3 regions of the Streptomyces sp. NBC_00461 genome follow, and region 3 is predicted to be linked to each of the others. Evidence: riboswitches for the same ligand, from Rfam matches in the RefSeq annotation. Region 3 holds a riboswitch; each other region holds the start of a gene.
The links. A riboswitch is a leader RNA that binds a small molecule or an ion and turns the genes downstream of it on or off. The one in region 3 is predicted to bind cyclic di-AMP.
Positions count from the first base shown of each region.

Region 1: linked by a shared signal. The riboswitch ahead of OG870_RS21995 (M23 family metallopeptidase) and the one ahead of OG870_RS33835 (M23 family metallopeptidase) in region 3 are both predicted to bind cyclic di-AMP.
Region 2: linked by a shared signal. The riboswitch ahead of OG870_RS19130 (transglycosylase family protein) and the one ahead of OG870_RS33835 (M23 family metallopeptidase) in region 3 are both predicted to bind cyclic di-AMP.

Region 1 covers NZ_CP107902.1:4,705,533-4,710,697, reverse strand. Annotated here, with positions in the region: gene OG870_RS22010 (MarR family winged helix-turn-helix transcriptional regulator) at 1-297, opposite strand, end outside; gene OG870_RS22005 (dihydrofolate reductase family protein) at 423-1,556, shown strand; tRNA gene OG870_RS22000 (tRNA-Met) at 1,644-1,717, shown strand; cyclic di-AMP (ydaO/yuaA leader) riboswitch at 2,086-2,243, shown strand; gene OG870_RS21995 (M23 family metallopeptidase) at 2,254-3,279, shown strand; gene OG870_RS21990 (aldo/keto reductase) at 3,487-4,428, shown strand; gene OG870_RS21985 (PrsW family intramembrane metalloprotease) at 4,473-5,165, opposite strand, start outside.
Region 2 covers NZ_CP107902.1:4,089,130-4,094,294, forward strand. Annotated here, with positions in the region: gene OG870_RS19120 (FtsB family cell division protein) at 1-246, opposite strand, end outside; gene eno (phosphopyruvate hydratase) at 359-1,645, opposite strand; gene OG870_RS19130 (transglycosylase family protein) at 1,930-2,613, opposite strand; cyclic di-AMP (ydaO/yuaA leader) riboswitch at 2,617-2,802, opposite strand; gene OG870_RS19135 (LysM peptidoglycan-binding domain-containing protein) at 2,998-3,972, opposite strand; gene OG870_RS19140 (cytochrome P450 family protein) at 4,178-5,165, shown strand, end outside.
Region 3 covers NZ_CP107902.1:7,257,154-7,262,318, forward strand. Annotated here, with positions in the region: gene OG870_RS33825 (M16 family metallopeptidase) at 1-643, shown strand, start outside; gene OG870_RS33830 (M16 family metallopeptidase) at 640-2,028, shown strand; cyclic di-AMP (ydaO/yuaA leader) riboswitch at 2,230-2,392, shown strand; gene OG870_RS33835 (M23 family metallopeptidase) at 2,405-3,169, shown strand; gene OG870_RS33840 (GntR family transcriptional regulator) at 3,359-4,054, shown strand; gene OG870_RS33845 (HPr family phosphocarrier protein) at 4,194-4,475, opposite strand; gene OG870_RS33850 (bifunctional acetate--CoA ligase family protein/GNAT family N-acetyltransferase) at 4,685-5,165, shown strand, end outside.

The sequences.
Region 1 (5,165 bases), 2.6 Mb from region 3:
GATGCTCCCCCGCTTGTCCCACTTGCAGTTCTCGCGCCGGACCAGACCGTCCTTCTCCAGCCGGGACACGGCGTACGTCAGCCGACTTCGGGTGATCTTCGTCCGCTCGGCGAGATCGGTCATCCGCAGCCGCCGCTCGGGTACCTCGGAGAGATTGGCCAGGATGGAGTAGTACAGGTGCGGCATGCCGGCGTCCTGCTGGAGCTGCCGGTCGATCGCGTCCTCCAGGAGGTGCGCAGCGGCGATGTACGCGCGCCAGGCGCGCTGCTCCTTGGAGGTGAGCCAGCGAGTCGTCATGCCCCCAGTGTAGGTTTGTTTCAAACTTGAACCAAGCCCCGCCCGTCCGAGCCCGGTCCGCATGGCCGAGCCCGCCCCCGACCGTCCGAGCCCGCCCCGCCCGCCGCCGAGAGTGAGCGCGTCCGATGCCGTACCCCTACGTCCTGCTGTCCGCCGCCGTCTCCCTCGACGGCTACCTCGACGACACCGGCCCCGAACGCCTCCTGCTCTCCTCCCCGGCCGACTTCGACCGCGTGGACGAGGTGCGGGCGTCCGTCGACTCGATCCTCGTCGGCGCCGGCACGATCCGCGCCGACAACCCGCGGCTGCTGGTCAACTCGCCCGAGCGCCGGGCCGCCCGGGTCGCGGCGGGGAAGCCGGAGTACCCCCTCAAGGTCACCGTCAGCGGTTCCGGCGACCTGGACCCGGACGCCAAGTTCTGGCACACGGGCGGCGAGAAGCTCGTCTTCACGACCGACAAGGGCGCCGGGCGGGCCCGCTCACTCGGCCTCGCCGCCGACGTCGCCCCGCTCGGCCCCGACCTCGACTGGCGGCGGCTCCTGGAGCATCTGCACGATGCGCGCGGCGTACGGCGCCTGATGGTCGAGGGCGGCGGCACGATCCACACCCAGCTCCTGCAGCAGGGCCTCGCCGACGAACTCCAGCTCGTCCTCGCCCCCCTCTTCGTGGGCGACCCGGACGCGCCCCGCCTCTTCGGCCCCGGCGCCTACCAGGGTGGCCGCCTGCGCCTGACGGAGACCCGGCGGATCGAGGACGTCGTCCTCATGCGCTACGAGCCCACGGCCCCCGGCACCGGCCCGCTCCCGGCCGCCGCCGACCGCCACTGGCTGGCCCTCGCCTGCGAGCTGGCGGCGCAGTGCCCGCCCTCCCGCACGGCCTTCAGCGTGGGCGCGGTGATCGTCGCCGCCGACGGCACGGAGCTGGCCCGCGGTCACTCGCGCGAGGCCGGCGACCCGGTCGTGCACGCCGAGGAGGCGGCCCTGGCCAAGCTCGACCCGGCCGATCCGAGACTCGCGGCGGCGACGGTGTACAGCAGCCTGGAGCCCTGCGCCCACCGCGCCTCCCGGCCCAGGCCGTGCGCGCGACTGATCCTCGACGCGGGAGTACGTCGGGTGGTCACGGCGTGGCGGGAGCCGGACACGTTCGTCACGGAGGCGGACGGGAGCGGGCTGCTGGCGTCGCGGGGCGTCGAGGTCGTCGTACTGCCGGAGTACGAGGAGCAGGCCAAGGCGCCGAACAGGCATCTGTCGGGGCCGTGACCCGGGGTTGTGCCCCGCGGTCGTGACCGGCGGTCGTGACCTTGGTTCTGAGCACCCCACGGATGGCGTATGCTGGTTACACAACGACGCGGGGTGGAGCAGCTCGGTAGCTCGCTGGGCTCATAACCCAGAGGTCGCAGGTTCAAATCCTGTCCCCGCTACTCAAGGCTCAGGGCCGGAATCCAGTACTGGATTCCGGCCCTGAGTGTTTTCCCGCTTCCTTTGTCTCCCCGTACCTCCCTGTACCTCTCCGCACCTCTCCGCGCCTCCCCTTGTCTCTCCTGCCTCTGCTGTCGTGATGTGACCGGGTGTGATCGAGCGACCGCCCTCCGCATAACAACTGACATACCGTCAATACCTGTGTGGATCCTGAGGCTTGGTCAACTCGCCCGTTTTTGGCCACTCATGGGCCCTACGTCCAGGGCAAGAAGCATTAATGATCAAGCCGAACAGCTTGGAAACGGCACCCCGGGTCTATTAACGTTCGATAACGCAGCGCGGTCGTCCCAGCCGTCACAAGAGACGGCTCCGTGCGCACGCGCCGAATCCCGCAAGGGAACCGGGGAACCACCACCCTGGGGTGAATCGCGCTGAAGCCGCCGTGAACCTACGGCAGGTATACGCGCGTAGGAGACCTTCCTGCTCCGAACCCGTCAGCTAACCCGGTAGGCGAGAAGGAAGGAAGGAGCGCGCCCACGTGGCGTCCAACCCGCCTGCCCCGGCAGCGCCGTTCGTGCCGAGCACCGAGCCATTCGGCTTCGCCGGCCCCCGCACCGACGAGGGCCCGTGGGAGGAGTGGAACCCCACCGAGGACTCCCTCCGCCCGATACGCGGCCGGCACCGTGTCTCCAAGCAGCGCGGCGGGGGACTCGCCCGCAGCTCCACGGTTCTCGGCGTCGGTGTCATAGCCGCCGTAGGCGCGGGCGGCATGGCCAGCGCCAACACCGGCAAGCCCCCGGTGTCCATCTCCATGCCCGATCTGCCCTCCGTGGGCGGCGTGTTCGGAGGCTCCTCGCACGCTGCCAAGGGCTCCGCCACCGCCCTCAGCACCGTCGGCGTCAGCTCCGACGACACCGCGCAGGGCGCCGCGGACGCCGGTGAGGCGCTGCGCAACCGCATCATGGCCCAGGCCGAGAGCCAGCAGGTCCAGGTCGAAGGCAAGGCCCAGTCGGCCACCGAGGCCGTCTTCGCCAAGCAGGTCGACGACGCCGCCGCCCAGGCGGAGAAGGCGGCCGCGGTCAAGGCGCAGGCCGCGAAGGAGAAGGCCGAGGCGGAGGCCAAGAAGAAGGCCGAGGCCGCCAGACTCGCCGAACTGGCCAAGCAGTTCAAGCTGCCGGTCGTGTCGTACACGATCACCGGCACGTTCGGACAGGCCGGCTCCATGTGGTCCTCCGGCTACCACACGGGTCTCGACTTCGCCGCCCCCACGGGCACGCTCATCAAGGCCGTCCACGGCGGCACCGTCACGGAGGCCGGCTGGGCGGGATCGTACGGCTACCGCACGATCATCACGCTCGACGACGGTACGGAACTCTGGTTCTGCCACCAGTCGTCGATCAGCGTGAGCGTGGGCCAGAAGGTCGGCACGGGCGATGTGATCGGGCGTGTCGGCGCCACCGGCAACGTGACCGGTCCGCACCTGCATCTTGAGGTCCACCCGGACGGGCAGGCCACCGGCATCGACCCGATGACGTGGCTGCGCAGCAAGGGCCTCAACCCCTGACCTCTGCTTGTCCCCGTTCTTCCTGTTCTCTCTGTTCTCTTTGTTCTTCCTGTTGTTTCTGATCCCGGCGGTCCTGACGGCATCCCCCCGACGTCAGGACCGCCGGTTTCCGCTGCCCAGCCGTCGGAATCGCTGACTCCGCTTGTTTACGGGGATTTTGCGGCCGTAGCGGAAGATCGCCCTCCGAGGCCGGTGTTGACGTACTACATGACTTCTCTTCGCAAGCTCGGCTCCTCCGGCCTGGAGGTCTTTCCCCTCTCCCTCGGCGGCAACGTCTTCGGCTGGACCGCCGACGAGGCCACGTCCTTCGCCGTGCTCGACGCCTACGCGGCCGCGGGCGGCAACTTCGTCGACACCGCCGACTCCTATTCGGCGTGGGTCGACGGCAACAAGGGCGGCGAGTCCGAGACGATCATCGGCAAGTGGGTCAGGGCGCGCGGTAACCGCGACGACATCGTCATCGCGACCAAGGTCAGCCAGCACCCCGAGTTCCCGGGCCTGACGGCCGCCAACATCAAGGCCGCCGCGGACGCCTCCCTGAGCCGCCTCGGCACCGACCACATCGATCTGTACTACACGCACTTCGACAAGCCGGAGGTGCCGGTCGAGGAGATCATCGGCGCGCTCGACGAACTGGTGAAGGCGGGCAAGGTGCGGCACATCGCCGCGTCCAACATCACTCCCGAGCGGCTCCGTGCGTCCCTGGAATTCTCCGACCGCGAGGGCCTGGCCAAGTACGTGGCCGTCCAGCCCCACTACAACCTGGTCTCGCGCGACACGTACGAGGGCGAGCTCCAGGACGTCGCCGCGCGGTACGGCCTGGCCGCCGTCCCGTACTTCGCCCTTGCCTCGGGCTTCCTCACCGGCAAGTACCGGCCCGGTACGACGGTCGAGAGCGCCCGCGCGGGCGCCGGCAAGCACCTGGACACGGAACGCGGCCGCAGGGTCCTGGCGGCCCTCGACGAGATCGCCGACGCTCACGGGGCCCCGGTGGCGACGGTCGCCCTGGCCTGGCTCGCGGCCCGGCCGACGGTCATCGCGCCGATCGCGTCCGCGCGGACGGTGGAGCAGCTGCCGGCCCTGCTGGGGGTGGGGGAGCTGACGCTCACCGAGGCCGAGATCGGGCGTCTGACCGAGGCGTCGGCCTGATCCCCTGAGGGCCATGGGCGTACCGGTCCCACCAGCGGTACGCCCTACGTCTGGTACGGGTTGTACGCGGAATTCGGCATCGCCGGGTACCCGTACACCCCGTACATCGCCCAGGGCGCCGCCGCCACCGGCACCGGAGGCGCTGTCACCCGCGCCGCGTAGTCCAGGGCCGGGCGGGCCACCTCACGCCGTAGCCACAGCTGGTGCAGCAACTCCTGCTCCCTGACGACGAAGTCGGCGCCCGCGCGGCCACGGCGCCCCCGGTGCCGCAGGAACGCCAGGGAGGTCGCGTGTGCCTCGTACTGCGCGACCGTGCGGGCCGCGGGCCTGCCGAGGTGGTGGGCGGCGTAGTCGCGGGCCAGCCGGCGCGCCCGCATCGAGCCGAGGGCGTACGGCTCGGCGGGGGTGAGCCAGCCGGCGACGGCGTAGGCCGGCAGTTCCTCGCGCACAGTGCGCAGTTCGCGCTGGCGCGTCCAGATGACCAGCCAGGTCAGCAGGCCGAACGCGGGGACCATGAAGGCGGCGTAGACGGCGAAGAACCCGTACTCGCCGAACGTCGACGAGCCGTTCCAGATCGCGTGCATGCTCATCGCGAGCAGCAGGCCGGAGAGCGGGACGAGGACGCGCCGCAGGTGCTGGCGCTCCGCCGAGAGCGCGGCGATGCCGAAGCCGATGCCGGTGAGGACGGTGAAGAGCGGGTGCGCGAACGGGGACATGACGATCCGCACGAAGAACGT
Region 2 (5,165 bases), 3.2 Mb from region 3:
GGCCTGTGCCTTCTGCCGCCGGAGGTCGGCGATGTCGGAGCGCTGGGAGACGTACTGCCTTATGGGATACGCGAGGGCGACGACCAGCGAGCACAGGACCAGGGCGAGCAGCGCCGCCCGGCCGGTGAGGCGCGAGCGGCGGGCCTGGCGCTTGGTCTGGGAGCGGTAGACACGGGCCGCCGTCTGCTCGCCGAGCAGCTTGATCCTGGTCGCGGTGGAGAACCGGTCCCGGTCCTTCACGGCCATGTTCCCCGCCTCCCGTTCACACGCGCGTACGTCCCCGCACACGGTACGGGACCGGTACGGGGACGTACGTACGACTGGCTAAGGATTGACCCCGGAGGGTCAGCCCGGAAGGTCAGACCTTGAAGCGCGGGAAGGCCGAGCGGCCCGCGTACTCCGCGGCGTCGTCGAGGATCTCCTCGATGCGCAGCAGCTGGTTGTACTTGGCGACGCGGTCCGAGCGGGCCGGGGCGCCGGTCTTGATCTGGCCGCAGTTCACCGCGACCGCGAGGTCGGCGATGGTGACGTCCTCGGTCTCGCCGGAGCGGTGGGACATCATGCACTTGAAGCCGTTGCGCTGGGCCATCTCGACGGCGTCCAGGGTCTCGGTCAGCGAGCCGATCTGGTTCACCTTGACGAGCAGGGCGTTGGCGGTGCCCTCCTCGATGCCGCGGGCCAGGCGCTCCGGGTTGGTGACGAACAGGTCGTCGCCGACGATCTGGACCTTCTCGCCGATCCGGTCGGTGATGACCTTCCAGCCGGCCCAGTCGTCCTCGTACAGCGGGTCCTCGATGGAGACGAGCGGGTACGCGGAGACGAGCTCCTCGTAGTACTCGGTCATCTCGGCGGCCGAGCGGGACTTGCCCTCGAACTCGTACTTGCCGTCCTTGTAGAACTCGGACGCGGCGACGTCGAGCGCGAGCGCGATCTGCTCGCCGGGGATGTAACCGGCCTGCTTGATGGCCTCGATGATGAGATCGAGCGCGGCGCGGTTGGACTCCAGGTTCGGGGCGAAGCCGCCCTCGTCGCCGAGGCCGGTGGACAGGCCCTTGGTCTTCAGCACCTTCTTGAGGGTGTGGTAGACCTCGGCGCCCCAGCGCAGGGCCTCGGAGAAGGACTCCGCGCCGATCGGGGCGATCATGAACTCCTGGATGTCCACGTTCGAGTCGGCGTGCGAGCCGCCGTTCAGGATGTTCATCATCGGAACGGGCAGCAGGTGCGCGTTCGGGCCGCCCAGGTAGCGGAAGAGCGGGAGGTCGCTGGCCTCGGAGGCGGCGTGGGCGACGGCCAGGGAGACGCCGAGGATGGCGTTGGCGCCGAGGGAGCCCTTGTTGTCGGTGGCGTCCAGGTCGAACATGGCCTGGTCGATCAGGCGCTGCTCGGTGGCGTCGTAGCCGACGAGCTCCGGGCCGATCTGCTCGATGACGGCGAGGACGGCCTTCTCGACACCCTTGCCGAGGTAGCGGTTGGGGTCACCGTCGCGCAGCTCGATGGCCTCGAAGGCGCCCGTGGAGGCGCCGGAGGGGACGGCGGCACGACCCGTGCTGCCGTCGTCGAGGCCTACCTCGACCTCGACCGTGGGGTTGCCTCGGGAGTCCAGGATTTCCCGGGCTACGACGACGTCGATGGACGGCACGAGCATCTCCTTCATGAATGTGACGCGGCTACCGCAGTAGCGCAGTGGCTCTGCGAGACGAGCCTAACCGCCTCCGGCCGATCGGCCACGCTGCCGACCATCCCTTGAGCAGAACCGAGAGTAAATTGTTTCCGAACGGAACAAAGCGTGGACGCAAAAAGAACCCCGCCCCGGTGCGTACGGGGGAACACGCACCGGAGCGGGGAGCCCGTGGGGACGGGGGCCTCACGTGTCCTCCATGGTGGAGGACACGGATGGGCGGGCGCTGTGGTTCAGCTACCGGCGGGCCGTCACTTCAGGTGCAGCTGCTGGCCCGGGTAGATGAGGTTGGCGTCGGAGACGATGTCCTTGTTCAGCTTGAACAGCTTCTGCCAGCCGCCCTTGACGCCGTGCTTCTCGGCGATCGAGCTGAGGGTGTCGCCCTTGACGACCTTGTACTCGCCGTCGCCCTTCTTGACCTTCTTGCCGGTCGGGGTGGTGACGGTCTTCTGGCTCTTCTCGGTCTTCGCGGCCGGGCGCTCGGAGGAGCGGGAGGCGGCCTGCGAGTCGGCCGAGCGGTTGGCGGTGCTGTTGCTGCTGGAGGCACCGGCGCCGTTGTAGGCGGCGCTGGACAGGCCCGTGCCGCAGACCGGCCAGGCGCCCTTGCCCTGAGCGGCGAGAACCTTCTCGGCGACGGCTATCTGCGCCGACTTGGAGGCCTGGTTGGCCTGCGCGGCGTAGGCGGTGCCGCCGTACGCGGCCCAGGTGGACGCGGAGAACTGCAGGCCGCCGTAGTAGCCGTTGCCGGTGTTGATGGACCAGTTGCCGCCCGACTCGCACTGGGCGACGGCGTCCCACTCGGAGGCGGTGGCGGCGGAGGCGCTGCCGGCCGCCATCAGCGGGGCGGCGATGGCGACACCGGTGACGCCGGCGATCGCGGCGGCGCGGGTGGCCTTGGACGGACGACGGTGCTTGCCCTTGCCGGAAAACAGCATGGTGGATCCCCTCACCGACGCCTGCGAGGTGAGCTGTCGGGTTCGGGCCGGTTGAGTTGCCCGGCCACGCACCTCCCGGTGCGCGGCTTAACCCCAAGCCGGTTCCGGCGTCGGAGGCCGTGAGGCCTCAACTGCCGGACCCGGCGCCTACCTTGGGTCCCCCGCTCCTGCCTACGGCGCTTTACGCGACGACTGTTCCCGTACGGCCGCTGGCAGGATTCGGCGTTGCGGCAGCCGGGGCTCGTGTTGACGAGCGGTGACGACCGTAGACACGCGATCCGGGGAATTTCAAAGACGATCAGGGCTTCTGAGACTCATCCCACACTTTCACCAAACCGGACATTCCACAGCGAAAGGTGACGCGAACTCCCGTTGTTTTTCGCCCTATTCGGCAGGGAGTCGCAGGGTCTGACCGGCGACGATACGGTTCGGGTCGCTACCGAGAGCCTTCTCGTTCTCGGCATAGAGCGCGTGCCACCCGCCGTCCAGGTCAAGGGAGTCGGCGATGGAGGCGAGGGTGTCGCCGGCGTGGACCGTATACGTGTCGTCCGTGCGACTGTCCGTCTTGACCCCTTCGGCCCCCTCGGCGCTGGCGCCGCGATGGCGGCCGGTGCCGATCGAGCCGGTGTCGACGAGGCTCCAAGAACCCACTTCCTCCTGGATATTGCCCGAGTCGTCACCCTTTGCCCGATCTGCGGACGAACCGTCGCGACGCTGTGCGTCACGCGAGGCCGTCTCGGACGGGGAGGTGGAGGGTGAGGCCGATGTGCCGGATTCGGTGGAGTTGTCCTTCGCGTCCCCGGAGGCGGAAGGGGAAGTGCTGGACGACGCACCGGAGGATGAATCCGACGAAGAGGAATCACTGGACCCACTGGATCCATTACCGGAGGAGTTGGACAAACCGGTGGAGTCGGAGGAGTCAGAGGAATCGGACGAACCCGAACCGTCGTCCAGAATGCCCGTGTCGACGTCGGCCGAGTCCGAGTCCTTGTTCAGGCCCGAGGTCAGTCCGCAGAGGTGGAAGGCGCCGACGCCCTGGTCGTCCAGGAGCTTCTCGGCGACGGCTATCTGCTGGCTGCGGCTGGCCAGGTCGGCGCTGGGGGCGTAGTCGAGGCCGCCGTACTTCTCCCAGTTCTTCTGGGTCAGCTTGAGTCCGCCGTAGAACCCGTTGCCGCTGTTCTCGCTCCAGGCGCCGCCGGTCTCGCACTTCGCCACCTTGTCCCAGGTGGTGCCGTCGGCCGCGTGCGCGGAGGCTGCCCCGAGGAGGGGGATGGCGATGGCGGAGCCGGTCACCCCGGCCGCGACGAGGAGTGCCGGAGCCTGACGGGGGCGACGGTGTCGACCGTTCCCGGAGAGCATGCGGGGGCCTTTCGCGAGACAGCAGTGATCGGCGCGGCGCATGGTGCTCGGCACCGCGCTGGTGGGTGAACGTATCGGCAGTCGATCACTTGTCACAAGTTAATGCCGCGTAGATCACGTGAAGATCACGGAGTTGAACGCGTGTCATCTTTGACCGGTCCGCCGCGGCGGGACGTTCACCAGCGGCTCCCGATACGGTCGTCCTGTGAACGTCCCCAACACCGCCCCCGAACTCTTCACCTGGGAATTCGCCGGTGACCCCTACCCGGCCTACGCATGGCTGCGCGAGCACTCCCCCGTCCACTGGACGAAGCTTCCCAGCGGGGTCGAGGCGTGGCTGGTGACCCGCTATGCCGACGCGCGTCAGGCGCTCGCGGACGGGCGGCTGTCGAAGAACCCCGCCCATCATGCCGAGGACGCGCAGGGCAAGAGCAAAACCGGCATCCCGGGCGAGCGCAGCGCCAATCTGATGACGCATCTGCTCAACATCGACCCGCCGGACCACACCCGGCTGCGGCGCCTCGTCTCCACGGCGTTCACTCCGCGCCGGGTGGCCGAATTCGCGCCGCGCGTGCAGGAGTTGACGGACGATCTGATCGACCGGTTCGCGCCGAACGGCGAGGCCGACCTGATCCACGACTTCGCCTTCCCCCTCCCCATCCACGCGATCTGCGACCTGCTCGGCGTCCCCCGCGAGGACCAGGACGACTTCCGCGACTGGGCGGGGATGATGATCCGGCACGGCGGCGGCCCGCGCGGTGGCGTCGCCCGCTCCGTGAAGAAGATCCGCGGCTATCTCGCCGAGCTCATCCACCGCAAGCGCGGCGACCTCGGCGACGACCTGATCTCGGGCCTCATCCGCGCCTCCGACCACGGTGAGCACCTCACCGAGAACGAGGCCGCGGCCATGTGCTTCGTGCTGCTGTTCGCCGGCTTCGAAACCACCATCAACCTGATCGGCAACGGGACGTACGCGCTGTTGCGCAACCCCGAGCAGCGGGGGCGGCTCCAGGAGTCGATCGACCGCGGTGAGACCGGGCTGCTCGACACCGGTATAGAGGAGCTGCTCCGCTACGACGGCCCTGTCGAACTGGCCACCTGGCGCTTCGCCACCGAGCCCCTCACTGTCGGCGGGCAGCGCATCGCCACCGGCGATCCCGTCCTGGTCGTCCTCGCCGCGGCCGACCGCGACC
Region 3 (5,165 bases):
CGAGGTCGTGAAGGAGGAGGTGCCCGCGCGCGCCCTAATGGCGGCCTACCGGCTGCCGCACGACGGCACGCGCGAGGCGGACGCCGCCGACCTGGCACTCACCGTCCTCGGCGGCGGCGAGTCCTCCCGCCTCTACAACCGTCTCGTACGGCGCGACCGTACGGCCGTCGCGGCCAACTTCGGCCTGCTGCGGCTGGCCGGAGCGCCCTCCCTGGGCTGGCTGGACGTGAAGACCTCCGGTGACTACGAGGTGCCGGTCATCGAGACCGCGATCGACGAGGAGCTCGCCCGGTTCGCCGAGGAGGGCCCCACCGCCGAGGAAATGGAGCGCGCGCAGGCCCAGTTGGAGCGCGAGTGGCTCGACCGGCTCGGCACGGTCGCGGGCCGCGCCGACGAACTGTGCCGTTACGCCGTCCTGTTCGGCGACCCGCAGCTCGCCCTCACCGCCGTCCAGCGCGTCCTGGAAGTGACACCCCAGGAGGTCCAGGAGGTCGCCAAGGCCCGCCTGCGGCCCGACAACCGCGCGGTGCTCGTCTACGAGCCCGTCGCGGGAGAGACCGCCGAGGACGCCGATCCCCCGCAGGACCCCGAGGCCGAAGCCACGATCGAGGCCGGCGACGACACCACGGAGGCGGCCAAGTGACCGAGCTCACCACGATGGAGTTCCACCCGCAGCCCCAGGCCGGCGAGGCAAGGCCCTGGGCCTTCCCCGCCCCGGAGCGCGGCGCGCTCGGCAACGGCCTGACCGTCCTGCGCTGCCACCGCCCCGGCCAGCAGGTCGTCGCCGTAGAGGTGCTCCTGGCCGCGCCCCTGGAGGCCGAGCCGGCCGGTTTCGAAGGCGTCGCCACGATCATGGCGCGGGCCTTCTCCGAGGGCACCGACAAGCACTCCGCCGAGGACTTCGCCGCCGAACTGGAGCGCTGCGGCGCCACCCTCGACGCGCACGCCGACCACCCGGGTCTGCGCCTGAGCCTCGAAGTGCCGGCCTCCCGCCTCGCCAAGGCGCTCGGTCTGCTCGCCGACGCCCTCAGGGCACCCGCCTTCGCCGACAGCGAGATCGAGCGGCTGGTCCGCAACCGCCTGGACGAGATCCCGCACGAGCTGGCCAACCCCTCCCGCCGAGCCGCCAAGGAGCTCTCCAAGGAGCTGTTCCCGGCGACCTCGCGCATGTCGCGCCCGCGCCAGGGCACCGAGGAGACCGTCGAGAAGATCGACTCGGCGGCCGTACGCGCCTTCTACGACCGGCACGTCAGGCCCGCCACGGCCACCGCCGTCGTCGTCGGCGACCTCACCGGCATCGACCTGGACGCGCTGCTCGGCGAGACCCTGGGCGCCTGGACGGGCTCCGGGGGCGAGTCCCGTCCGGTACCGCCGATCACCGCCGACGACACCGGGCGCGTGATCATCGTGGACCGTCCCGGCTCGGTCCAGACGCAGCTGCTCATCGGACGCGTCGGCCGCGACCGGCACGACCGTGTGTGGCCCGCGCAGGTGCTCGGTACGTACTGCCTGGGCGGCACCCTCACCTCCCGTCTGGACCGCGTCCTGCGCGAGGAGAAGGGCTACACCTACGGTGTGCGCGCGTTCGGCCAGGTCCTCAGGTCCGCCCCGGACGGCTCCGGCGCCGCGATGCTCGCGATCAGCGGCTCCGTCGACACCCCGAACACCGGCCCGGCGCTCGACGACCTTTGGAAGGTGCTGCGCACGCTCGCCGAGGGCGGCCTCACCGACGCCGAGCGCGATGTCGCCGTACAGAACCTCGTCGGGGTGGCGCCGCTGAAGTACGAGACCGCGGCGGCCGTGGCGAGCACGCTGGCCGACCAGGTCGAGCAGCACCTGCCGGACGACTACCAGGCGACGCTGTACCAGCAGCTCGCCGCCACCGGCACCGTGGAGGCCACCGCGGCGGCCGTCAGCGCCTTCCCCGTGGACCGTCTGGTGACCGTCCTCGTCGGTGACGCGGCCGAGATCAAGGAGCCCGTCGAGGCCCTGGGGATCGGCGAAGTCACCGTCGTGGCAGCCGAGTAGAGGACCGGTCGGCGCCACGCGCGTGGGGGCCCTGGTGACTGATGAGTCACCAGGGCCCCCTAATGTCCGAATTGGGGGAGAGGTTGCCTGTCTGACCTGTGGCATGCACTACAAAACGCGTGATCCGTTTGGGAATTGAAAGTCGCCCCGCTTAGCGTCATCCGGTCTGTCCGTCAGGCACAGCGCCGCATCCGCGGCACCGGACAGTCATCGCCGAGTCCCCCTATGGCGCGAGCCAGGGGAGCCGGGGACCCACCGCAGTCCCTGGGGTGAATCGGACGCCCGCGCCCAGCGAGGGGGTCCGTAGGAGACCTTCCTGCTCCGAACCCGTCAGCTAACCCGGTAGGCGAGAGGGAAGGAAAGGAACAGCCACCACATGGCGTTCACGCGCGCCACCGGGAAGCACCGTCGTCCCACGCGGATGCACCGCACCACCACCCGCGCCGCAGGGGTCGCGGCTCTCGCCGCCACCGGCGTCGTCGGCGCCCAGGCCGCTCCGGCCCTCGCCGCCGAGAGCTCCGTCGAGCAGACCGGCCTCAACCCTGTCATCACCATCGGCGACACGATCGCCGACAAGATCGACGCCCAGGCCGACGCCCAGAAGCAGGCCGCCGAGGAGGCCGCCCGCAAGAAGGCGGCCCTGGAGGCGGCGCGCAAGAAGGCCGCCGCGAAGGCCGAGGCGGAGCGCGAGGCCAAGGAGCGCGCCGCGCGCGAGGCAGAGCGCAAGCGCCTCAACACCTTCGTCGCGCCGATCTCGAACTCGTACGTCTCGACGGGCTACAAGACCGGCGGCTCCCTGTGGTCCTCCGGCAGCCACACGGGCATCGACTTCCACGCCGCGAGCGGCACGACCGTCCACGCGGTCGGCGCCGGCACCGTCGTCGAGACCGGCTGGGGCGGCGCCTACGGCAACCAGATAGTGATCAGGATGCACGACGGCATGTACACCCAGTACGGCCACCTGTCGTCCATCGGTGTCTCGGTGGGCCAGACGGTCACCCCGGGGCAGCAGATAGGCGTCTCCGGCGCGACCGGCAACACCACCGGACCGCACCTGCACTTCGAGGCCCGTACGACCGCCGAGTACGGCTCGGACATCGACCCCGTCGCCTACCTGCGCTCGCACGGCGTGAACGTCTGACGACGGATCGCAGGACAACGGCGAAACCCCGGCTCCACCAGCCGGGGTTTCGCCGTTTTCCGTAGCCCTGCTGTCCAAAAAATATCCATGGATTCCGGCCTCCCGTCGGAAATTCCGGCTCTGTGCAATAGAGTCACGGAACACACGTCAATCATCGACGTTTCACGGGGATTAAGTCGGAGGTCGGTCATGCGTATTCCGGCGCACTCGGTGTGCACGGCGATCCGGGACGACATCGTCGCCGGTGTCCACGAGCGTGGCGGCCGCCTCACCGAGGAAGTTCTGGCCCGCCGCTACGGCGTCTCGCGCGTTCCCGTCCGCGAGGCCCTGCGCACGCTGGAGGCCGAGGGCTTCGTGGTGACCCGACGGCACGCGGGCGCCTGCGTGGCGGAACCGACCGAGCAGGAGGCCGCCGACCTGCTGGAGATGCGCATGCTCCTGGAGCCGCTCGGTGCCTCACGGGCCGCCCAGCGGCGCACCGAGGCCCATCTCAAGGTCCTGCGCGGCCTGGTGAGACTGGGCCAGGAGCGGGCCAGGAGGGGCAACAGCGAGGATCTGCGCTCCCTGGGGAACTGGTTCCACGAGACGCTCGCCCAGGCCTCCGGCAGCCCCGCGCTGACTTCGATGCTGACCCAGCTGCGCCACAAGATCGCCTGGATGTACGCCGTGGAGGCGCCCGCCGACCCCGTGGAGTCCTGGGCGGAGCACGGCGCGATCGTCGACGCCGTGGCCCGCGGCGACAGCGAGCGCGCGCGGGCGGTCACGACGCTGCACACCGAGCGTTCCAGCGGGGTGCACCGGCTGCGATTCGCCCCCGGTGCCGATCGCGCCGACCGTGTGAGGAACTCGCAACATGCCGTAAACATGTCGAGCCTGCGTCATTAACACGGGCGCCGTATACAAAGACAAGAGAATTCGCGGGGGTTTATCGATGCTGCCCGCGATCGAGAATTCCACGGTCTCGGAACAAGAAATGCGAAGGGCTCGCCCGGTAATTCGGACGAGCCCTTCTGCGGTGCCGTGATCAGACGGTCTCGGGGAGCTCCTCGAGACCTTCGGAGACCAGCTTGGCCAGACGGTCGAGTGCGGCGTCCGCACCCTCGGCGTCGGAGGCGAGGACGATCTCCTCGCCACCCTGGGCGCCCAGGCCCAGGACGGCCAGCATGGAGGCCGCGTTGACGGGGTTGCCGTCGGCCTTGGCGATCGTCACGGGGATACCTGCGGCCGTGGTGGCCCGGACGAAGATGGATGCGGGGCGGGCGTGGAGGCCCTCGGCCCAGCCGACGTTGACGCGGCGCTCAGCCATGTGATGCTGCCCTTCAGAGTCTCAGGGTTGTCTAGACCAGTTTCCCACAACGTGAAGCATGTCCGGAGCGGTCCTTCGTCCCGTCCGGGGCGGGTCGTCGGACCGCGGCCTCGGCCCGACTTGCGTCCTTGTTCAGTTCTCCGCGGACTGCCGTGTTCTCCACAGACTGCCTCGCGCCGTTGTCGGACGCGAGCCGTACTCTGGGGCCCATGCAGACCTCGCCGGACCGGCACGAGTACCCCGCGCACTGGGAGGCCGACGTGGTGCTGCGCGACGGCGGCACCGCGCGCATCCGCCCCATCACCGTTGATGACGCCGAGCGCCTGGTCAGCTTCTACGAGCAGGTGTCGGACGAGTCGAAGTACTACCGCTTCTTCGCGCCCTACCCTCGCCTGTCCGCCAAGGACGTCCACCGCTTCACGCACCACGACTTTGTGGACCGGGTGGGACTCGCGGCCACGGTCGGCGGCGAGTTCATCGCCACCGTACGCTACGACCGCATCGGCGCCGATGGCATGCCCGCGTCGGTGCCGGCCGACGAGGCCGAGGTGGCCTTCCTCGTCCAGGACGCCCACCAGGGGCGCGGTGTCGCGTCCGCCCTCCTGGAGCACATCGCCGCCGTCGCCCGCGAGCGCGCCATCCGCCGCTTCGCCGCCGAGGTGCTGCCCGCCAACGTCAAGATGATCAAGG